Regions from separate parts of the Mesorhizobium sp. WSM4823 genome, predicted to be linked through region 1. Evidence: predicted binding sites of a transcription regulator. Region 1 holds the regulator's gene; each other region holds the start of a gene.

The links. Region 1 encodes LexA, which represses DNA repair genes until DNA is damaged. Its sites were predicted from a motif close to TGTTCNNNNTGTGTTCNG; they were not measured.
Region 2: AC0L26_RS27605 (YifB family Mg chelatase-like AAA ATPase) is a predicted target of LexA. The motif match lies at 4,176-4,193, and genes of this name have one in related genera.
Region 3: parE (DNA topoisomerase IV subunit B) is a predicted target of LexA. The motif match lies at 2,782-2,799, and genes of this name have one in related genera.
Region 4: AC0L26_RS10150 (helicase-related protein) is a predicted target of LexA. The motif match lies at 2,221-2,238, and genes of this name have one in related genera.

What each region holds. Positions count from the first base shown of each region.
Region 1 is NZ_JBVVQL010000002.1:464,044-469,797, forward strand. It holds gene gltX (glutamate--tRNA ligase) at 1-101, opposite strand, end outside; gene AC0L26_RS07150 (ComEC/Rec2 family competence protein) at 204-2,660, shown strand; gene lexA (transcriptional repressor LexA) at 2,654-3,406, opposite strand; gene AC0L26_RS07160 (molybdopterin molybdotransferase MoeA) at 3,511-4,716, opposite strand; gene moaC (cyclic pyranopterin monophosphate synthase MoaC) at 4,716-5,213, opposite strand; gene trpC (indole-3-glycerol phosphate synthase TrpC) at 5,280-5,754, opposite strand, start outside.
Region 2 is NZ_JBVVQL010000015.1:92,228-97,981, forward strand. It holds gene AC0L26_RS27585 (malate synthase G) at 1-543, shown strand, start outside; gene AC0L26_RS27590 (hypothetical protein) at 840-1,367, shown strand; gene AC0L26_RS27595 (DMT family transporter) at 1,584-1,928, shown strand; gene AC0L26_RS27600 (TetR/AcrR family transcriptional regulator) at 1,931-2,488, shown strand; gene AC0L26_RS27605 (YifB family Mg chelatase-like AAA ATPase) at 2,553-4,085, opposite strand; gene AC0L26_RS27610 (glucokinase) at 4,450-5,469, shown strand; gene AC0L26_RS27615 (ABC transporter ATP-binding protein) at 5,593-5,754, shown strand, end outside.
Region 3 is NZ_JBVVQL010000013.1:158,314-164,067, forward strand. It holds gene gcvP (aminomethyl-transferring glycine dehydrogenase) at 1-1,376, shown strand, start outside; gene AC0L26_RS26085 (GGDEF domain-containing protein) at 1,442-2,611, opposite strand; gene parE (DNA topoisomerase IV subunit B) at 2,870-4,921, shown strand; gene AC0L26_RS26095 (DUF2336 domain-containing protein) at 5,092-5,754, opposite strand, start outside.
Region 4 is NZ_JBVVQL010000003.1:291,941-297,694, reverse strand. It holds gene AC0L26_RS10150 (helicase-related protein) at 1-2,054, opposite strand, end outside; gene AC0L26_RS10145 (TetR/AcrR family transcriptional regulator) at 2,744-3,328, opposite strand; gene AC0L26_RS10140 (FAD-dependent oxidoreductase) at 3,364-4,662, shown strand; gene phbB (acetoacetyl-CoA reductase) at 4,713-5,435, opposite strand; gene AC0L26_RS10130 (acetyl-CoA C-acetyltransferase) at 5,564-5,754, opposite strand, start outside.

The sequences.
Region 1 (5,754 bases):
TGTTTCGAATACAGCCAGTTGAACAGCGCCGTGCGCGCCCCGCCAATATGCAGGAAGCCGGTGGGCGAGGGGGCAAAACGGGTGACGACCTTGTCGGACATGGAACTCTCGGGCAGGCGCAGGAAACGGATGTGGTTGCGCGGACTTTCGCGCGTCGCGCGTTCATGTAGCATAGGAGGTCAAGGGCGCAAGGGGCAGACCCGATGGCTGGACCAGGCCGCGGCGTGAACGAGAGCGAGGGCGCGGTCGCAAGCGTCAGCGAACGATCGCTGTTTGCCGACGTTCCTCACGCCGAGCCGCTACCCGTTTCGTTGCCTGGGTCGCACCCGGGCATCCAGCCTCTTTCGCCAGCCCGCTCCGCGCCAATACCCAGTCCAACACCCGGGCTTGTCGTTGGCTTCCGCCGACAGTTCCGTCGCCTCGCACCATCCGCTGTCCGCAACAGCGTTGTTTCGGCGGCCGGCATGGAACTCGACCGCGGCGTCGCCTTCCTGCTGGTGCCGGTTTTCCTGGCATCCGGCGTGATCGTCTATTTTTCGCTTGCCGTGGAACCGGGCTTTCCCCAACCCATCGCCGTCGTGGTCCTCACGGCATTGTGTGCAGCGGTCACGCGGTCATGGCGCAAAACGCATTTGTGTTTCATGGCAGCGTTGCTGTGCGCACTCGGTGTGCTCGCCGCCAAGGTTGAAACCTGGCGCGCGGGAACGCAGATGCTCGGTTCGGTAATCCAGACCCAGCTCACCGGCCGCATCGTCAGGCTCGACCAGATGGCGAACGGCCGGATCAGGCTGACCATCGACGTGATATCGACCGCTCGGCCGACACTGCGTTATGCACCGGAACGTGTCAGGGTTTCGGCACGCAAAACTCCCGCCGAGATGACCGCAGGCTCGGTGGTAACCGGCTATGTGAGGCTTCTGCCTCCGACTGGCCCGGTTAGGCCGGACAGCTATGACTTCTCCTTCGACAGCTATTTCGCCGGTATTGGCGCCAGCGGCTTTTTCCTCGGCAATCCGAAGATCGTCGCTTCCGAGGATGCACCGTTAGCCGCGCGCCTTTCCGCCTCGATCGAAAAGGCGCGCGAAAGCATCGCCGACCATATCAGGGACAGCATCGGTGGCGCCGAGGGGGAGATTGCCGCAGCGCTGATCGTCGGCGTGCGTGCCGGCATCCCCGAAGAGATCAACGAATCGATGCGGCGCACCGGCATCTATCACATCATCTCCATTTCCGGCCTGCACATGGCGCTTGTCGCCGGCACCATCATGGGATTGCTGCGCGGCGCCTTTGCGCTGTTTCCCGATTTTTCGTCGCGCAGGCCGGTCAAAAAATATGCGGCCGGCGCCGCACTCGTTTCCATAGCTGCCTATCTCATTTTTTCCGGTGTCGTGGTCGCGGCTGAGCGCAGCTTCATCATGTTGGCGGTGATGCTTGTCGCCGTGCTGTTCGATCGGGCCGCACTCACCATGCGCAATCTGACGATTTCAGCGATCGCCGTCATCGTCGTGTCGCCGCACGAGGTGGTCGGCCCCAGCTTCCAGATGTCCTTCGCCGCGACCGCAGCCCTCGTAGGCGCCTATGCAGGCTGGTCAGACTATCGTGCCGACAAGGCCAAGGCGCCGCCGCAGCGACGGTCACCGGTCGCTTTCGTCACGCGGAAACTCCTCGCTGGGACAGGTGCAATCGCAATGACCTCCATCATTGCCGGCAGCGCCACCGCGCTTTTCGCCATCTGGCACTTCCAGCGCGTCTCGCCGCTCAGCCTGTTCGCCAATCTGGCCGTCATGCCGATCGTCACGGTCGTCATGTTCCTGGCCGTCGTCAGCGCCTTGGCAATGCCTTTCGGCCTCGACGGGCCTTTCCTCTACATGATGGGCAAGGGGCTGACGGCGATGATTGCAATATCGGGATGGATCTCCGAGCGTTCGCCGGTCGATGCAGTCGGGCTGATTTCGTTGCAGTCGGTTCTGATGGTGACGGTCGCCCTGGTCATTGCCACAATGGCGACGACATGGTTGCGGCTTGCGGCACTTCCCTTTGCGCTCGCCGGCCTGCTAACGATTTCCGAGACACGCACCCCCGACGTGCTGATCTCGGAGGACGCACATCTGGTGGCGCTGCCGATCGGCGGCGGCGAACTTGCCATCAACCGAGTGCGTTCGAACGAATTCACCACCGACAATTGGAAACATGCGCTGATTTCAGCGACCATTGTCGAGCCGGAGACATTCGAAAAAGGAGACGTGCGGTTCGACATCGCCGATCCGGCCGACCTGCCGCCGGGATCGCCTTTCTACTGCACTGACGGCCTCTGCATCGCCCGGCATCCGTCCGGCGCGATCATCGCGCTCGCCGATGACCGCAAAACCGCGCGGCCAGCCTGTGGCTTTGCGGATTTGATCGTCATCGACGATGCCACGGCCTATTATAATCCCTGCCGCAACCCGCTGGTTCTCGTCGTCACCAAACGCCAGCTCGCTCGCATGGGCAGTGCCGCCGTTTTCTTCGACCCGCTATCTGCGACGACGCGCGCAGAAATCCGTTTTGCCGTCGAACAGCCATATAGGCCCTGGCATGAGCAGCGGAGATTCTCGCGCGAGGCGAGGGGCTTGCCGCCATACCGCAAGGCCGAGAAACCCGGGAAAGCTGTCGCTCAGTAACGCCGGATCAACCCGACCAGCTTGCCTTGCACCTTGACCCGGTCCGGCCCGAATATGCGCGTCTCATAGGCCGGATTGGCGGCTTCCAGGGCGATCGAGGCGCCTTTGCGGCGGAACCGCTTCAGCGTCGCTTCCTCCTCGTCAACCAGGGCGACAATGATCTCGCCAGGTTGGGCGGTGTCGGCGTTGCGGATGATGACCGTATCGCCGTCAAAAATGCCGGCCTCGATCATCGAATCACCTTTGACCTCCAGCGCGTAGTGCGCGCCGCCGGTGATCATGTCCGGTGGCACCGAGATCGAATGCGTCTGGTGCTGGATGGCATCGATCGGCACACCGGCAGCGATACGACCCATCACCGGGATGGAGACGGTGGCGACAACGTCGTCGTCGTTGCCGGCCGCAGGCATGCGTGAAGGCGCCGGCTTGATCTGCCGCCCGAGGCTGCCCTGCCCATGGCTGCTCTGCCCAAGGCTGCCCTGAATGACGCTCGGCGAGAATTTGCGCGCCGCATTGAGGCCGGGCGCGATCGAATCGGGCAAGCGCAGCACTTCCAGCGCGCGAGCGCGGTTGGGCAGCCGGCGAATGAAGCCGCGCTCCTCCAGCGCCGTGATCAGCCGATGAATACCCGACTTGGAGGCGAGGTCGAGCGCTTCCTTCATCTCGTCGAACGATGGCGGAATGCCGCTTTCCTTCAGCCGCTCGTGGATGAACATCAACAGCTCATGTTGTTTGCGTGTCAGCATCGCGACCCCCAACAGAATCAGAAAAACAAACCCAGAACAAACACTATCTGTTCCAGTTGTGTTCCGCAACTGTTTAAAGTTTAATGAATGCGTTGACGGTTTGTTCAGCGTAACATCAGCACGCTGCAGGCGGCGCCTGTCGCGGCTGGGGGTGCAAATGGCTCACGCACGATCAGCCCGTTCGCGTCGGCCAGCATCCTGAGCATCGAGGAATCCTGGATGCCGAACGGCGTCGCCGTTAGCGTGCCGGCGTCTTCCTTCACCACCGCGCGTACATAGTCCTGCCTGAGATCGTTGGCCGGCATGGCGGCGCCGAGCCGCGCCTGACGCATGTCCTGCCGGTAGGCGCGGCCGCCGAGCCGCGCAAGCAACGGCTTCAGGAAAAGCTGTGTGCAGACCAGGCTCGCCACTGGATTGCCAGGCAGGCCGATGCAGCGGACGTCGCCCAGCCGGCCGAACATCAGCGGTTTGCCCGGCCGCATGGCGATCTTCCAGAAATCGAGCGTCATGCCTTCGCCAGTCAGCACGTCATGGACAAGGTCGTGGTCGCCGACTGAGGCGCCGCCCAGCGTGACGATGACGTCGGCTCCTGCATCGACCGCTTTTTTCACCAGCGCGGCGATCGCCTCCTTGCGGTCGGAGGCGATGCCGAGATCGAGCGCGTCGGCGCCGACCAAGCGGGCTGCGGCGGCGACGCCATAGGCATTTGACGAGATGATCTGGTCGGGGCCAGGCTCGCTGCCCGGCGGCAGCAATTCGTCGCCGGTAGCGATGATGGCGACCAACGGCCGTTTCACCACGCTGACCTGCGGATGGTTGGCCGCCGCCGCCAGCGACAACGCCGCCGGATCAAGCAGGCGGCCTTTCTCCAGCAGAACGTCGCCCTTTGAGAAGTCAAGCCCGAGGCGGCGGATGTTGCGGCCCTCAACCGTCGAAGCGGTCACTTCGATGCTGCCACCGCCGAGGTCGCGGACATTCTCCTGGATAACGATGGTGTCGGCGCCTGCGGGAAGCGGCGCGCCGGTGAAGATGCGCACGGCCTCCACCGGGCCGACTGTTCCGGCAAAGCCGCGTCCGGCCGGCGCTATGCCGATCACCGAAAGTGTTGCCGGCACGGCGGCGACATCCTCGACCCGCACTGCATAGCCGTCCATGGCGGACGCGTTGAAGGGCGGCTGGGTGCGGAGCGCCGTGAGCGGCTCCGCCAGCACGCGGTCGGCGGCGTCCATCAGGGCGACGCTTTCAGCTCGCAAGGGCGCAGCATCTTCAAGCAGGCGCTCTAGCGCCTCGGCGACCGGAAGCAGCGCCATTATTGGCCCGCCTCTTGGGCGCCTACCTTGTAGTCGCCGGATTTGCCGCCGGTCTTTTCCACCAGCCTGATGCCGGAGATCACCATGGCGCGGTCGACCGCCTTGGCCATGTCGTAAATGGTCAGGCAAGCGACCGAGACGGCGGCCAGCGCCTCCATCTCGACGCCGGTCTTACCGGTGACGCGGGCCAACGCCGTGACCTTCAGGCCGGGCAGCGTCGCGTCCGGTTCGATGTCGACGGATATCTTGGTCAACAGTAGCGGATGGCAGAGCGGAATCAGCTCATGCGTCCTCTTGGCCGCCATGATGCCGGCGATGCGCGCCGTACCGAGCACGTCGCCCTTCTTGGCGTCGCCATCGAGGATCATTTTGAGCGTCTCCGGCAGCATCGAGACGAAACCCTTGGCGATCGCCGTGCGCGTCGTCTCCGCCTTGTCGCCGACATCGACCATGTTGGCTTCGCCTGTCGCGCCAAGATGGGTGAGGGCAGCCGCCATCGTCAGATGGCCTTAAAGCGACGTGCGTCCGTTTGGACGCACATAGTACGCTCTAGCACGCTGGATTTATGCATCGTGCTCTCCGAAAATCGATTCCGATTTTCGGGCCGATGCATGAGCCGGTGCCTTGCCCGTCAAAAGCAGGTGCGTTGCGGCAGCCACGTCCTGTTGCCGCATCAGGCTCTCGCCGACAAGGAAGGTGCCGATGTCGCTTTTTTCCAGCCTGCGGCAGTCCTCGTGCGAGAAAATACCGCTCTCGCTGACCAGCAGGCGGTCGGCCGGCACCATCGCCGCGAGCCGCTCCGAAGTATCGAGACTGGTTTCGAACGTCCGGAGGTTGCGGTTGTTGATGCCGATCAGCCGTGACGACAGTTTCAGCGCGCGTTCCGTCTCGACCTCGTCATGCACCTCGACCAGCGCGTCCATGCCGAGTTCGAAAGCTGTCGTTTCGAGCTCCCTGGCCATGGCGTCATCGACGCTCGCCATGATGATCAGGATGGCATCCGCGCCCCACGCGCGGGCTTCGAACACCTGATAAGGC
Region 2 (5,754 bases), on a different contig from region 1:
ACGCTGCATGCCACCCACTACCACAAGGTCGATGTGCATGCCGTCCAGGCGGCGCTGAAGAGCCGGCCCAAGGCGAAGCTCGACGACATCTTGTCGGTGCCGGTCGCGGTGCGGCCTAACTGGTCTCAAGAAGAAATCCAGAAGGAGCTCGACAACAATGCGCAAGGCATTCTGGGCTATGTCGTGCGCTGGATCGACCAGGGCGTCGGCTGCTCGAAAGTGCCTGACATCAACGATGTCGGCCTGATGGAGGACCGCGCCACGCTGCGCATCTCCTCGCAGCACATCGCCAACTGGCTGCACCATGGCGTCTGCACCTCGGACCAGGTGATGGAGACGATGAAGCGCATGGCAGCGATCGTCGACCGCCAGAACGAAGGCGACCCGCTCTACCAGCCGATGGCGCCCGACTTCGACAAGTCCATCGCCTTCCTTGCCGCCTGCGACCTCGTCTTCAAGGGCCGGGTTCAGCCCAATGGCTATACCGAGCCGGTGTTGCATGCCCGGCGGCTGGAGCTGAAGGCGAAGGAAATGGCGGGATAACAAGCCGCCGCTGCAAAGCGCTGACCTCACTTCGCACGTTCCAGAGAAGCCTATCCATGCTCAGGCGCGTCGCAGCTCGCTTCGGAGCATCTGCGGCAGCATGTTCGGCGCAGACAAATACGCGGGATTGATGGAGCAAAACTTCAGCATGAATCACCCCAATACATTAGGCATAGCTAAAACATTATTGTCTCGGCGCATGCGATCTGCTAGGATTTACTCACCGACAAACGGCTTGAGAGGGCCGTGCGTCCGACATCATGCACAAGATCAACTCAAAAAACCGGAGAACGGCCATGAAACGGCTTCTGACGGTCGCTGCCCTTGTGGCGGCGGGCAGTTTGCTTGCCATGCAAGGCGCAGCCGCCGATGACGCTGCGATGATCAAGAGCGCTGAATCCGCCGCACCCCCCGCTGTAGCAAGCGGCGCTGCGATCCACGCTATGGATGAGAAGGGAGCAATGCGCACACTGCGCGAGGGCACAAACGGCTTCTGGTGCATGCCGGACAACCCGTCCACGCCCGGCCCGGATCCAATGTGTGGCGATGCCAACGCGATGGAATGGGCGATGGCGTGGATCGGAAAAAAGGAACCGCCCAAGGGCAAGGTCGGCTTCATGTATATGCTGGCCGGCGGCACCGACGGCAGCAACACCGATCCCTACGCGACGAAGCCCGAGGAAGGCAACAACTGGGTGGAGACCGGCCCGCACGTGATGATCGTCAACGCAACTGACATGATGCAGGGCTATCCCAAAGACGCCAAGCCTGACACCTCCAGGCCATATGTGATGTGGGCGGCACTCCCTACGCACATCTCATGATCCCGGTTAAGTAGCTGCCGCGGAAACGATTGGCGATAGCTGCGTAGCTCGCCGGCCGGCCGCTTCGGGCCCGCCGGCAAGGCGGATCCGGCCCGCGGCATTGGCCGCCGGCGACGGCTCGGGCTTTGACGGGAAAATAACGAAGGAGGTCTCCTTGAAACATACCGTATATTTGGTATGTTAGTGAAAGTCTGACTCGCCCGGAAAGCTCCCGCCATGACTCCTCTCTTTGTTTCCTATGGCGCACTCGCGCTCGCCATCGTCGCAGAGGTGATCGGCACGGCCTTTCTGCAGAAATCCGAGCAGTTCACCAGGCTCGCACCGACGCTGGTCATGGCGGTCTTCTACGCCGGATCGTTCTTCTTCCTGTCCCAAGCGCTCAAGATGGTGCCGCTCGGCGTCGCCTACGCCATCTGGGGCGGCCTCGGCATCGTGCTGACAGCCTTCGTCAGCGTGCTCGTGTTTCGTCAGACGCTCGACCTGCCGGCGATGATCGGGATCGGCATGATCGTCGGCGGCGTCATCGTCGTGAACGCCTTTTCGAACTCGGCGGCGCATTGACCGTGGAGAACGCCCACAGACGCAAGAAGCAGCCCGAGATCGTTCGGCGCGCTTTGCTCGACCACGCCGCCAGGCTCGCCGCGGAACAGGGCCTTGCCGCGGTCACGGTCCAGGCTGTGGCCGACGCCGCCGGCGTCACCAAGGGCGGCTTCATTCATCATTTCCCCAGCAAGCAGGCGCTCATCGACGCCGTGTTCCAGGAACTGCTGGATGCGATCGACCGCGAGCTGGACGAGCGCATTGCCGCCGACCCCGAGCCGTATGGCTCGTTTACGCGCGCCTATGTCGAAGCCGTCTTTCGAGTGGGGGTGGAGGCCGGTGGCGGTCCATGGGCTCCGTTGTCCATCCTGATGCTGACCGACGCCGATCTGCGCGCATTGTGGGTCGATTGGTTCCAGGCCCGCTTCGAGCGGCATCGCGCCACCGACAGCGACATGCGCCACGCAGTCGCCAGGCTGGCAGCCGACGGCATCTGGTTGGCCGATCTGGCGACGATGGCTCTTCCCGACAGGCAGCAACTGCGCGCCGAACTCCTCGAGATGACCCGGCGGCCCAGCTGAACCGGTGCATAGACTTGCCGACTGGCTTGGCGGTTAAGCTTTCCGGCCGCGAAAAAGCGATACTCTACGCCGCCTGCGCCATTCGCTCCGAGCTCATGCGGTAGGAAATCGCCTCGGCCAGATGGATGCGGCCGACCGTCTCGCTGGCCTCGAGATCGGCCAGCGTGCGCGCCACTTTCAGCACCCGGTGGTAGGCCCGCGCCGAAAAGCCGAGTTTTTCGCTGGCATCCCTGAGCAGCGACAGGCCTGATGCATCCGGCATGGCGATCTCCTCGATGACAGAGGGCGAGCAATGCGCGTTGGTGGTGGCGGAGGTCGCGCCGAGCCGCTCGAAACGTTCGCGTTGGATCGTGCGGGCGCGGGCCACGCGCAGCGCAACATCGGCACTTTTCTCAGCCCGGTCCGGCCGGATCAGATCACTGGCCGAGACCGCCGGCACCTCGATCCGGAGATCGATGCGATCGAGCAGCGGGCCGGAAATGCGCGCCTGATAGTCGGTGCGGCAACGGTCGCCGCGCAGGCAACGATAGCCCGGCTCGCCGGCCATGCCGCAGCGGCACGGGTTCATCGCCGCGACCAGCTGGATGCGCGCCGGATAGGTGACGCGATGGTTGGCGCGGGCGATCATGCAGTCGCCGGTTTCCAGCGGCTGGCGCAGCGCATCGAGCGCCTGCGGCGAGAATTCGGGAAACTCGTCGAGGAACAGCACGCCGTGATGGGCAAGCGACGCCTCGCCCGGCCGCACCCGCAGGCCGCCGCCGACCATCGCCGCCATTGAGGCCGAATGATGCGGCGCGCGAAACGGCCGCCGGTCGGTCAGCTTTCCTTCGCCCAGTTCGCCAGCCACCGACGCGATCATCGAGACTTCGAGCAATTCCCTGGGCGCCAGCGGCGGCAGGATCGAGGGCAGCCGCTGCGCCAGCATCGATTTTCCCGACCCTGGCGGTCCGACCATCAGCAGATTGTGGCCGCCTGCGGCCGCCACTTCCAGGGCTCGCTTGGCGGTTTCCTGGCCCTTGATGTCGGCAAGATCAGGCAGGTCGCGCGCCGAGGCGTGGATGCCGGCCTCCGGTCGCGACAGGACCTGCGTGCCGCGAAAATGATTGGCGATGGCGATCAGGCTGCGCGGCGCCAATATGTCGAAATCCTTGCCGGCCCAGGCCGCTTCCGGCCCGCAGGCGAAAGGACAGATCAGCCCCTTGCCCTCGGCATTGGCGCCGATCGCCGCCGGCAGCGCGCCAGCCACCGCGGCAATGGTGCCGTCGAGCGACAACTCGCCAAGCACGACATAGCCGGCCAGCATGTCGCCCGGAATGGCGCCAAGAGCTGCCATCAGCCCAAGCGCGATCGGCAGGTCGTAATGGCTGCCTTCCTTGGGCAGGTCGGCCGGGGCCAGATTGACAGTAACCTTCTTCGACGGCATCGACAGGCCCGACGCATGCAGGGCCGCCTGCACCCGCTCGCGGCTTTCGGCCACCGCCTTGTCGGCAAGGCCGACGATGTGCATGTTGACCTTGCCCGGCGCGATCATCACCTGCACGTCGACCGGTACGGCCTCGATGCCCTGGAAAGCCACCGTGCGGACCCGCGCAACCATTTTTCACCCCTGATACGGGCTCGCCCGAAGCCCATGCGATCATGCCGCGAACGGCGTTACCGAAGACAACCACAGATTTTCGACTGAGGCAAGAACATTACGGGAACAATTGAGCGAGCCCCAGGAAGTTCGCTTGGATTCCGGGCTACGCTCTGCCACGATTAGCTCCGACTTACCGCCCGCTGCAAAATCCGCCATCATGCACGCCTTCGTCCCGGTTCGGCCCGACCTGAAGCCCCAATGGATATCATCTTGCTCTGAATCCTGGCCGCCTCATTTCGAAAAGCGATTTCCCTTTCCCGGGTCATGCGCTAGTCAACGAACGAACGGCGGAACGTCATTGTGAACCGGGACGAACAAAGGCATGCCAGGCGACGACGATACAGCGCTGCGGTTTCCGATCCTGATCGGCGATATTGGCGGCACCAATGCGCGCTTTTCGATCGTGCTCGACGCGAACTCGGAACCGACCGAACCGCAGATCGTCCAGACGGCCAATTTCAATACGATCGACGACGCCATCCAGGCAGCCGTGCTCGACCGCTCGTCGGTCCGGCCCAACTCGTCTGTACTGGCGGTAGCCGGTCCGGTCGATAGCGACGAGATCCCGCTCACCAACTGTCCGTGGATCGTCAAGCCGAGAAAGATGTTTGCCAGCCTCGGCCTCAGCGACGTCGTGGTGCTCAATGATTTCGAGGCGCAGGCGCTGGCCGTCGTGGCGCTTGGCGAAGAGCATATGGAAAAGATCGGCGGCGATGCGCCGGAGCCAAATGCGGGACGGGTGGTGCTCGGTCCCGGCACCGGACTTGGCGTCGCCGGCCTGGTTCATGCGCTAAACCACTGGATACCGGTGCCCGGCGAAGGCGGGCATATGGACATCGGGCCGCGCTCGCCGCGCGATTTCCAAGTCTTTCCGCATATCGAGAAGCTCGAGGGCAGAATTTCCGGCGAACAGATCCTGTCCGGACGCGGCCTGGTCAATGCCTACCGGGCAGTGGCCAAGGCGGACGGCAAGCCGGCACCCTTCGCCACGCCGGCCGAGGTCACCGCGGCGGCACTGGCGAAGTCGGATCCGGTGGCCGTGGAAGCGCTATCGATATTCGTCACCTGCCTGGGGCGCACCGCCGGCGACCTTGCGCTGGTGTTCATGAGTCGCGGCGGCGTCTTCCTGACCGGCGGCATCGCCCAGAAAATCCTGCCGGCGTTGAAGACGGGCGAGTTCCGCGCCGCCTTCGAGGACAAGGCACCGCATAGCGAGTTGATGCGGACCATGCCCGTCTATGTGATCACCCACCCGCTGGCTGCGCTCTCCGGCCTTGCCGCCTATGCCAGAAATCCCTCGCTGTTCGGCGTCCAGACCGCGGGGCGGCGCTGGCGGGCTTAGGTGACGACCTGGGGCGCCGGCGAAGTTTTGCCGCCTCGGCCATAGGCAAGCCGCCACCGGAGCGCTAAGAGGATTGCCGAATTAGCCCGGCTGCGAAGCCGAACCGACATCACGGATCCCGACTTGAACCAATCGCCCAAACATCAAGCGAAAGCCCGGCATCAAGCGAAAGCCCGGCCCGGCGAGATCGTGGCGGTGGTGCACCGTATCCTGACCGAGAACGGATACGAGTACCGGTGGTCCTACGTCTTCACCATAGTCTGCCTGTTGACCGTGTCCGGAACG
Region 3 (5,754 bases), on a different contig from region 1:
TTGACCGTGCCATGATCCCGCTCGGATCCTGCACCATGAAGCTCAACGCCGCCGCCGAGATGATGCCGGTAAGCTGGCCAAGCGTCGCCAATCTGCATCCCTTCGCACCGGCAAGCCACTCGGCCGGCTACCGCGCGATGATCGACGAACTGGAAGCCTGGCTGGCGGAGATCACCGGCTTCGACGCGGCGACCCTGCAGCCCAATGCCGGCAGCCAGGGCGAATATGCCGGGCTGCTCGCCATTCGCGGCTACCACCGCTCACGCGGCGAAAGCCACCGCACGGTCTGCCTGATTCCGTCATCGGCGCATGGCACCAACCCGGCGAGTGCAGCGATGGCCGGCATGAGCGTCATCGTCGTGCGCTGCACCGAAGACGGCAACATCGACGTTGACGATCTGAAGGCCAAGGCTGCCGAGCATGCGCAGAACCTCGCGGCATTGATGTTCACCTATCCCTCGACGCATGGCGTCTTCGAGGAAGGCGCGCGTGACCTCTGCGCGTTGATCCATGAGCATGGCGGCCAGGTCTATTTCGATGGCGCCAATCTCAACGCGCTGGTCGGCCTCGCCCGGCCGGGCGACATCGGTGCCGATGTCTGCCACATGAACCTGCACAAGACCTTCTGCATCCCGCATGGCGGCGGCGGCCCCGGCGTCGGCCCGATCGGCGTCAAGGCGCATCTCAAGCCATATCTGCCCGGCCACGTCACCGAAGGCTCCGGCCATGCCGTGTCGGCCGCACCGTTCGGCAGCGCTTCGATCCTGCCGATCACCTGGATGTATATCCGCATGATGGGCGCTTCGGGCCTGAAGCAGGCAACCGAGACGGCGATCATTTCCGCCAACTACATCGCGACGCGGCTCGAGGCGCATTTCCCGGTGCTCTACAAAGGCAGGCACGGACGCGTCGCGCATGAATGCATTCTCGACACCCGCGTGCTCAAGGACAGCGCCGGAATCAGCGTCGATGATATCGCCAAGCGGCTGATCGACTACGGCTTCCACGCGCCGACCATGTCGTTTCCGGTGGCCGGCACGCTGATGGTCGAGCCGACCGAGTCCGAGCCCAAGAGCGAGCTCGATCGCTTCTGCGATGCGATGATCGCGATATCGGGCGAGGCGGGCAAGGTGGCGAAAGGCGAATGGCCCCTGGCCGACAATCCGCTGGTCAATGCGCCGCATACCGCCGCCGAGGCGCTGGCCGGCCAGTGGACCCATCCCTATTCGCGCCTAGAGGCGGCCTATCCGGCCGGCGATGCCGACACATCAGCCAAATACTGGCCGCCGGTGTCGCGTATCGACAATGTCGCCGGCGACCGCAACCTCGTCTGCTCCTGCCCGCCGCTGTCGGAATATCTGGGTGCGGCGGAATAGACCATGAAAAGTGGAATCCTGTTTTCGGGCAAGATCATGGTCTAACAAGAAGATAGAAGCCTCAATCAGGCAGAACGTAAGGCCGGCGCGTCGGCCTTGCTCGCCTTGTTCTGGGCGACGACGCGATTTCGACCGGCGCGCTTTGCCGCATAGAGTGCCGCGTCGGCTTCGGCCAGCACATCGTCGAGACTGGTGCCGCCTGTCCCGCCAAAGCCGATGCCGCCACTGACCGTGCTGCGCAATGGACCAAGCTGGGTGGCGACGACCTCCGTGCCGAAGGCGACGCTGATCTTGCTCGCAATGTCATAAGCCTTGTCTTCCGTCATCCGTGACATGACCAGCACGAATTCCTCGCCGCCCAGCCGGAAGGCGTCGATTCCGGTCCTGGCGTATTTCCTGATGACAGCGGCGAAGCGGCGCAGAACCTGATCGCCAACGGGATGACCGAATACGTCATTCGTCCGCTTGAAATGATCGAGGTCGAATATGGCCACGGCCATGAACGGGCCGAAAACCCGCTCACCGTAGAATGCCGTCAACGCCCGCCGGTTCATCAGCCCGGTCAACGGGTCGGTCATGGTCTCGGCCTTCAATTCGATCTGCGCCCGCAAATGGTGGAGCGAGAGCGTCAAAGCACCGAGCCCGGTCATGCAGGCGACCGCCACGACGGAATTCAACCGTTCGGCCCAGTTGTCGGGCGCAACGCCGAGCACCCATTGGCCCTTGACCAGAAGGACCGCGCCGCAGAGTCCGAAGGACAACGCACAGACGCCGCTCAGGGACGAAACGACCAGCAATATCCGGCTGTCATGACCACCTTTGATCCAGAACATCACCCCCATAGACAAGAGCAGCGCCGTTACCGTCGCGTAGGTGACCATGAAGCCGACGCCGTCAAACTCGAGGAACGTCGCGCCTGCGCAAACCGCCATGGCAGCCAGTGTCGGCAGAACCGCGAGCCTATAGTCGCGCATGCCGAGATATTGCATGGCCGACAGGCACAGGATGAGGAAGCCCAGGGTGAGAAGCGCCAGCATAATCTGGCAAAGCCAGGGGCTGGGATCCCTGGCATAGTGCCAAAACAAGACCACATGCACGACGAGCACAAGAATGCCGCACGCCACCGTCAGCACAAAGCGTGCGTGTGGCGTGGCGAACCAGATCGCAAACATGGTGATGCTGAGGCACGTGCCCGACAGCGCCGCCGCGAGCAGGAGCGAACTGTAATCCAACATGCGTAAGCGGCAGCCTCTTGAGGTTCCGCTGCATTCTAGGTCAGCGGCAGTGCGCTGATACCGTTTTTCGGCCAACCTTCCGGCGCAACCTTCGGACAAGGTTTACAAAGCGTCGATGCGCCAAGCTGCCGCTTGGTTGTGGAATGGTTTTGCAGTAAGAGGCTCTATCCTCGAACGTAACAGGAACCTCCGTCGCCTGCCCGCAAAAAGCGTGGCAGTATCGGGTGGTGATTCGCAGCATCGGAATCCAGGATCAGCATGGACGATAACAACGATCTTTTCGGCACTATGGGCAAGCAGCCGCAACCGGTTCGCCCAACCGCGCGCCCGGCCGACCCGCTGGTGCAGGCGGCGAAGCGCCCGGCATCCCGCGACGGCAGTGAAAGCTATAGCGCCGCCGACATCGAGGTTCTCGAAGGGCTGGAGCCGGTGCGGCGCCGGCCTGGCATGTATATTGGCGGCACCGATGACAAGGCGATGCATCATTTGTTCGCCGAAGTCATCGACAATTCGATGGACGAGGCGGTGGCAGGCCATGCGACCTTCATCGATGTCGAGCTTTCCGCCGACGGATATCTGGCCGTCACCGACAATGGTCGCGGCATTCCAGTCGATCCGCACCCGAAATTTAAGAAGCCGGCGCTCGAAGTCATCATGACGACGCTGCATTCCGGCGGCAAGTTCGACAGCAAGGTCTACGAGACTTCGGGCGGCCTGCACGGCGTCGGCGTCTCCGTCGTCAACGCGCTGTCGGACCATCTCGAGGTCGAGGTCGCACGCGGCCGCCAGCTCTACCGCCAGCGTTTTTCGCGCGGCGTTCCGGTGACCGGACTTGAGCAGCTCGGCGAGGTGCATAACCGCCGCGGCACCAAGATTCGCTTCCATCCCGACGAGCAGATCTTCGGCAAGGGCGCCGCTTTCGAGCCAGCGCGGCTCTACCGCATGACGCGCTCGAAAGCCTATCTGTTCGGCGGCGTTGAGATTCGCTGGACCTGCGACCCCTCGCTGATCAAGGAGAAGGACACGACGCCGGCCAAGGCCGAGTTCCATTTTCCAGGTGGCCTCAAGGATTATCTGAAAGCCTCACTCGGCGACGAATTCCAGGTCACTCGCGAAATCTTCGCCGGCAAGAGCGACAGGCAAGGCGGCCATGGCTCGCTCGAATGGGCGGTGACCTGGTTCGGCGGCGACGGATTTCTCAATTCCTACTGCAACACCATTCCGACCGGCGAAGGCGGCACGCACGAGGCCGGCTTCCGCAACGTCTTGACGCGAGGCTTGCGCGCCTATGCCGATCTGGTCGGCAACAAGCGTGCTTCGATCGTTACCTCGGAAGACGTCATGATCTCGGCGGCCGGCATGCTGTCGGTATTCATCCGCGAGCCGGAATTCGTCGGCCAGACCAAGGACAGGCTGGCGACGATCGAGGCGATCAGGATCGTTGAGACCGCCATCCGCGATCCCTTCGATCACTGGCTGGCCGACAACCCGCAGGAAGCCTCGAAGCTGCTCGAATGGGTGATCGCGCGTGCCGACGAACGGGTGCGCCGCCGCCAGGAAAAGGAAGTGTCGCGCAAGAGCGCTGTGCGCAAATTGCGCCTGCCCGGCAAGCTCGCCGACTGCACGCAGAATGCCGCGGCCGGCGCTGAGCTCTTCATCGTCGAGGGCGATTCCGCCGGCGGCTCGGCAAAACAGGCGCGCGACCGCGCCAGCCAGGCAGTTCTGCCGTTGCGCGGCAAGATCCTGAACGTCGCCAGCGCCGGCAACGACAAGCTTGCCGGCAACCAGCAGATCTCCGACCTGATCCAGGCGCTTGGCTGCGGCACACGCTCAAAGTACCGCGACGAGGATCTGCGCTATGACCGGGTCATCATCATGACCGACGCCGACGTCGACGGCGCCCACATCGCCTCGTTGCTGATCACCTTCTTCTATCAGGAGATGCCGAACCTGGTCCGCGGTGGCCATCTCTATCTGGCGGTGCCGCCGCTCTATTCGATCCGGCAAGGCGGCAAGGTCGCTTACGCCCGCGACGATGCGCATAAAGACGAGCTTCTGCGCACCGAATTCAACGGGCGCGGCAAGGTAGAAATCGGCCGCTTCAAGGGGCTCGGCGAAATGATGGCTGCCCAGCTCAAGGAAACCACCATGGACAAGAGGAAGCGCACGCTGCTCAGGGTCGATGTGATCGACGCCGAGACCGCGACCAAGGACGCGGTCGACGCGCTGATGGGCACCAAGCCGGAAGCCCGCTTCCGCTTCATCCAGGAACGCGCGGAATTCGCCGAGACGGAAGTGCTGGATATCTGAGCATCTTCTGCTCGGCGAGCCGCAAATGGCGACCATCACTGGGCAAGGCAATATGCCGTTGGCATCACTGAGCGAAACGAGGCGGCCGACATGCTGTAGATAGCGGCCTCATTGCGCATCATCGCCGCCGCGATCAAAGATTTTCCGGATTTCTTCGCGAAGGATAGGGCCTAAGCCGCCGCTATCGCCAGCGCGTGGCTGCGCGCGTTTTCGCGCAGTGCATCGAGATGGATCGACTTGACCAGCCCGGCCAGATCGCCTTCGGCTGACTGGCCGCCCAGTTCCTTCAGCATCAGCCAGCTGACTTCCTGAACGCCGGCCAGGCGCTTGCCATTGGCAACCTCGCGCCAGATCTTCAGCGCGCGCAGGATGATCGCATGCGTGGCCGCGGCAAGGCCGGCACTGCGGAACAGCGCCTGCAGCGCCACATCGTGCCCGCCGGCCAGCAGCGCCCTCACCCGTTGTTCGGATTGCTGGCTGAGCGCGACCAGCGCCGAGCCGAAGAAGTCGACCTTGCCATGCGCGATGGTGCGAATGATGAAGCTTGCGGTCAGGGCACCCCGCAGGCGCAGATGTTCGACGAGCGCCGCGTGCTCTTCCCGGCGCGTGCCTTCGATCAGCGTCACGGAAGCCTTGACGCAGGCGTCGCGCATGACGCGCTCGGCTCTGGCATGTCCCATCAGCGCCACCACCAGCGGCGAGCCTTTAAGGGTTTCACCAAGTTTTATCAGCAGCATATGCCGGCAGTCGGCAGGCAAACGCGCGTCAGCGATCAGCGCTTCGCGCACCAGGGACAGATGGCCATGGCGTTCGGCGATACGGCGAAAGCTGAG
Region 4 (5,754 bases), on a different contig from region 1:
AAGACGTGGTAGGCGCCGAAGCGTACACCGAGCCGGCGAAGGGCGGCGCGGCCTTCCTGGTCGAGCGACTTCATCTCCTCGGCGATGTCGCGGCGGTTGATGAGGCCGAAATTTTCGACGAGCTGGAAGGCGATGCCGCGGCCGATGCCGGTGATCTGCTCGGCGTTCTTGAGGTCGACCAGCGGCTTCAGCAAGGACTCGATCTGGAAATTGACGAAGCGCTCGGCGCGCGCCGCAACCTTGTCGCGGGCGGGTCCGGTGAGTTGTTCGTCGGCCAGCAGCACAAGGCGCGGCTTCAACGGCTCGTCGCCTGCGACCAGTGTGCCGATCGGCGCGCCGATCCAGCGCAGCGTGCCGTCGGAGCCCAGCGCGATGTCGCCGTTGGCGCAAGAGCCGAAGCGTTCGGCCCGCGCCTCGAATTCGGCTGCAAGCGCCTTCTGGGCCGCTGTGCGCACCGCCTTGGCGTCCTCGCCGCCGGCGCTCTGGTCGGCAGTGAAGCGGAACCCCTGCAACTCGCCGACGTGGTGGCCTTCGACGAGGACGGTTCCGGTTGGGCTAATTTCGGCTTCAGGCATGGTATTTTCTCTAAGGCGCCGCATGAGGACGGAAGTCCTGCGGTCTACGAAGCGTTTCGTCAACCGCTCATGCAGCGCATCCGACAATCTGTCTTCGATTTCGCGCGTCTTTTCCTGCCAGTGTGCCTGATCGGCCAGCCAGCCGGGCCGGTTGGAAACGAATGTCCAGGTGCGGATCTGGGCGATCCGGTGCGACAGCGTGTCGATATCGCCCTCGGTGGTGTCGGCACGGCGCACCTGCTCGGCCATATAATTTTCATCGACATGGCCATGCCTGGCAAGGTCCATATAGATCGAGGCGATCAGGTCGGCATGCTGGGCCGGTGCGATTTTCCTGTAGTCGGGGAGAGCGCAGGCCTCCCACAACAGCGCCACGCGCCTGGCGTCGGTGGCAAGCGCCCTTATGTCCTCGTCGCGGGACAAATGCTCGAGCGCCTGCGCATCCACCGCCGGCAGCGCACGCGTCAGGCCTTCGACCGGCGCGTTGGTCTCGGTGGAACGCTTCAGCGCATCGAGGCTGGCGAAATCGAATTGCGCGGTGCGCCATTGCAGCACTTTCACCGGGTCGAACTCATGACCTTCGATTTTCTTGACCAGATCTTCGTCCAGCGGATCGACCTGGCCGGTGACGCCGAAGGTGCCGTCGCGCAAGTGCCGGCCGGCGCGGCCGGCGATCTGGCCGAGTTCCGCCGCGGTCAGGTTGCGATACTGGTAGCCGTCGAACTTGCGGTTCTGGGCGAAGGCGACATGATCGAGATCGAGATTGAGGCCCATGCCGATCGCATCGGTGGCGACCAGGTAATCGACATCGCCCGATTGGAACAGCTCCACCTGCGCGTTGCGCGTGCGGGGCGATAGCGCGCCGAGCACGACCGCCGCACCCCCTTGCTGGCGGCGGATCAGTTCGGCAATGGCATAGACCTCGTCGGCGGAAAAGGCGACGATCGCTGTGCGTCGCGGCAGGCGGGTCAGCTTCTTCGAGCCGGCATAGGCGAGATGCGACAGCCGTGGCCGCGTCACCACCGACACGCCCTTCAGCAGGCGCTGGAGAATGCCGTGCATGGTGGCAGCACCCAGCAGCAGCGTCTCCTGGCGGCCGCGCAGATGCAGGATGCGGTCGGTGAAGATGTGGCCACGCTCGAGATCGCCGGCCAGCTGGACCTCGTCGATGGCGACGAAGGCGGCGTCGGTCTGGCGCGGCATGGCTTCCACCGTGCAGACCGAATATCTGGCACCGTCGGGCTGGATCTTCTCCTCGCCGGTGATGAGCGCCACCTTGTGAGCGCCGACCTTCTCGCAGACGCGCGAATAGACCTCGCGGGCGAGCAACCTGAGCGGCAGGCCGATGATGCCGCTCTCGTGCGCCACCATGCGCTCGATGGCGAGATGGGTCTTGCCAGTGTTGGTGGGGCCGAGCACGGCGGTCACGTCGCGACCGGACAGGATCAGCGGCTCTGTATGTTTCGGGTGGATGTTCATCGACCTGGAAATAAGGCTCTCTGCCTCGCATTGTCGGGAGCGCGCCCCGCGGTGGCGCGTGTGACAGCCGACACATAGGGATTTCGGGCGCGAAGCGAAAGCGGAATGTTCCGATGGCAGGTCGAAGCGTCTCGTCCGGTGTCGTCAACCGGTCCTGATTAATAGTTAGAACGAGTCTGGAACGAATCAGCTACGAATCGCTGACTCCAACTGATTCAGGGTTTGTTCACGGCTATATCTGGATTTTTAAGCGGCGTAGCGCACCACATGCTGAATCCGCGAATTGGCCCGATTCATGCAGGGAGAACGCTGTCATTAACCTTTTGCCGGCAAGCGACGACGCGGGCCAACCGGCCCGTGCCAAGATTATGAAATTATTGATCTTTCCTAAGGAGCCTTAACTTTTCCGTCACTGATTACGGCATTCGCCGTTAACGTTCCGCCCAAAGCCGGAACGAAACGGCGACGAATCAGAGATAGCCCGGAATTCCCGTTTTGTTCACCCCAACATCTTGTGTTGTGAACAGGTTTTCCACCGAGAATCCACAGGTTGTGGAGCTGGTTTTGCACACGCGGCTGAACCGCCCTTAACCTTTGCGTGCCGCTTCGGCACATATAGGCGATGCGACCGTCGGCGGCGCAGCCGCGGCACGGCGACCAGACCCCGCGCAGCGATTCCAAGCGCTGGTTCAAGGTCCATCTCTTCCCATCGCATAGCGCTGCAGCGTAGGCCCGATATTCTGAATGATTTCGTCATGGGACAGGGCGACGACGGGCGGAAGCCGCAACAAATAGCGGCACATTGCCAGACCCAGCAACTGGCTCGAAACAAGCCCGGCCCGTCGGCCTGCGTCAGCCGGGTCGCCGACCGCCGCAACCACCGGCCTCACCTGATTGGCAAATACCTCACGCAACTTTTCGGCTGCAAATTCGTGCGATGTCGACGAGCGTAGCAGGATTGCCATGCCAGGACCGCTGGCCGGACCTTCCCAGATTTCGAGAAAACGCCTGATCAGCGTTTCGCCGAGGGCGGCTCGGTCGATCACCCGCAGTGCCGGCAATTGCAGGTCGACGACCGCGGCCCTTGCGAACAGCTCGTCCTTATTGCGGAAATAGCGGATCACCATGGCCGGATCGATCGAGGCATGCGCGGCGACGTCACGTATGGAGGCGCCGTCATAGCCGTGCTCGCCGAACAGATGCCGAGCGGCCTCAAGGATGTGGGCCCGGGTGCGGTCCGACTTGCTGGGTTTCTTCGGCTGGTTCTCGGTCATGAAAATTCATATGCCAACGACCGTTGACAAATGCAATGGGGTCGATTAGAAAGTCAACAGGTGTTGATAAATGGAGAGAGAAAATGTTGCCCGAGACAACGGAAGTCCTGATCATTGGCGCCGGCCCGACTGGCATGGCACTGTCCATCGCGCTGCATCAAGCTGGCGTCGATCACGTGCTGATCGACAGGCTGGCGCAGGGCCTGCAGAGCTCGCGTGCTGGCGTCATCCATGCGCAGACGCTGGAATCGCTTGAACCTCTAGGCGTCACGGGACGGCTGAGTGAACTTGCGCTGAAGCTGGAAAACTTCGCCATCCGCGACCGCAACCGGGCGCTGCTGAAGCTCGATTTCAGCAAGCTTCCGTCAAGACATCCCTATCTGATGATGTTGCCGCAAAATCTGACCGAGCAGGTATTCGCCGAACGGATCGCTGTCTTGGGAGGCCTCATTCATCGCTCCGTCGAGGCCAAGGCGATTGCCCGAGACGCTGACGGTGCGCATGTGACGGTGGTCGAGAACGGTCATGAGAAAGTCATATCGGCACGTTACGTCGTTGGCGCCGACGGCATGAACAGCCTGGTGCGCAAGTCGACCGGCATCGAGTTCGACGGCGCAGCCTATGATGCTTCTTTCGTGCTTGCCGATGTTCGCCTCGACTGGCCTGTCGGGCCAACCGAAGTATCGCTGTTCTTCGCACCGGCCGGGCTGGTGGTGGTGGCGCCGCTTCCGGACGGGTCGTACCGTGTTGTCGCGACAATGGATGACGCGCCGGAAAAGCCGGAGGTCGCCGATATCCAGGCGCTGCTCGACAGCCGTGGGCCAACCAGGGAAAAAACCAGGGTTCTAGACGTGGCGTGGAGCTCGCGTTTTCGCGTGCATCACCGGCTGGTCCGGTCATACCGCAAGGACCGGCTGTTCCTGATGGGCGACGCCGCGCATGTCCATAGCCCTGCGGGTGGGCAAGGCATGAACACCGGCATTATCGATGCGGTTGTGCTTGGCCAGCTGCTTGGTGATGTGGTGAACGGCGTTCGCCCGGAAGCAGAATTGGATCTCTACGAGAAGCTGCGGCGGCCGGCGGCCCAGGAAGTGCTCGAACTGGCGGGCAGAATGACCGACATGGCGCTTGCCCGTAGTCCGGTGAAGCGGTTCGTCCGGAATCTGGCGCTTTCGGTGCTGAACCTCAATCCATTTCTGAAGCGTCGCATCGCCTTGAAACTATCGGGTCTGAGCAGGACGACGCTTGCCCGGCTGCCTGCGCCTTCGCACCAGCCGGGCCTAGTCACGCGGACCGGGCTTGCCGCCAAGACAAGGGTGAAACTCGCTGCCTGACGGCCTTTGTCTGGTGCCGGCCGTGGGCCGGCACAGGGGATATCGAAGCCTCAGGTGATATACTGACCGCCATTGGCGGTGAGGGTCGAGCCGGTGATGAAGCCGGCGTCCTCGGAAGCGAGGAAGACGACGCAGCGCGCGATCTCCTCCGCCTCGCCGAGCCGGCCAATCGGGATCTGGGCGACGATCGATTCACGCACTTTTTCCGGCACCGCCATGACCATTTCGGTGGCGATATAGCCGGGGCAGATGACATTAACGGTGATGCCCGCGCGAGCACCCTCTTGTGCTAAGGCCTTGGTGAAGCCGATGTCGCCGGCCTTTGAGGCCGAGTAATTGACCTGGCCGGTCTGGCCTTTCTGGCCGTTGATCGAGGAGATGATGATGACGCGGCCGAACTTGCGGTCGCGCATGCCGCCCCACAGCGGGTGCGTCATGTTGAAGACGCCGGACAGATTGGTGTCGATGACGTCTTTCCACTGATCGCGCGTCATCTTGTGGAACATGGCGTCGCGGGTGATGCCGGCGTTGTTGACCAGCACGGAAACCGGGCCGAGATCGGCCTCGATCTGCTTGATACCGGCGGCGCAGGCATCGTAGTCGGCGACCGACCATTTATAAACTGGGATGCCTGACATCGCGTTGAATTTTTGCGCCGCTTCGTCATTGCCGGCATAATTTGCGGCGACGTTGTACCCGGCATTTTTCAGGCCGATCGAAATCGCCGCGCCAATACCGCGCGATCCACCGGTGACGAGCGCTACCCTTGTCATATTTCTCCTCCCTTTACTCCATGCGCGGCGGGCGACGAATGGGATCGCTCTGACGGCGATTGGACCCCGTTCGCCACCGACTATTTCATGGCTTGCTCAGACTTGTCTTCACGGCTTCGAATATGGCCTCACAGTGCTTCCACGCACATGGCAACGCCCATGCCGCCGCCTATGCATAGCGTGGCGAGGCCTTTCCTGGCGCTTCTGCGGCGCATCTCGAAGACCAGCGTATTGAAGATGCGGGCGCCCGAGGCGCCGACCGGATGGCCGATGGCGATGGCGCCGCCATTGACGTTGACGATGGACGGCTCCCAGCCCA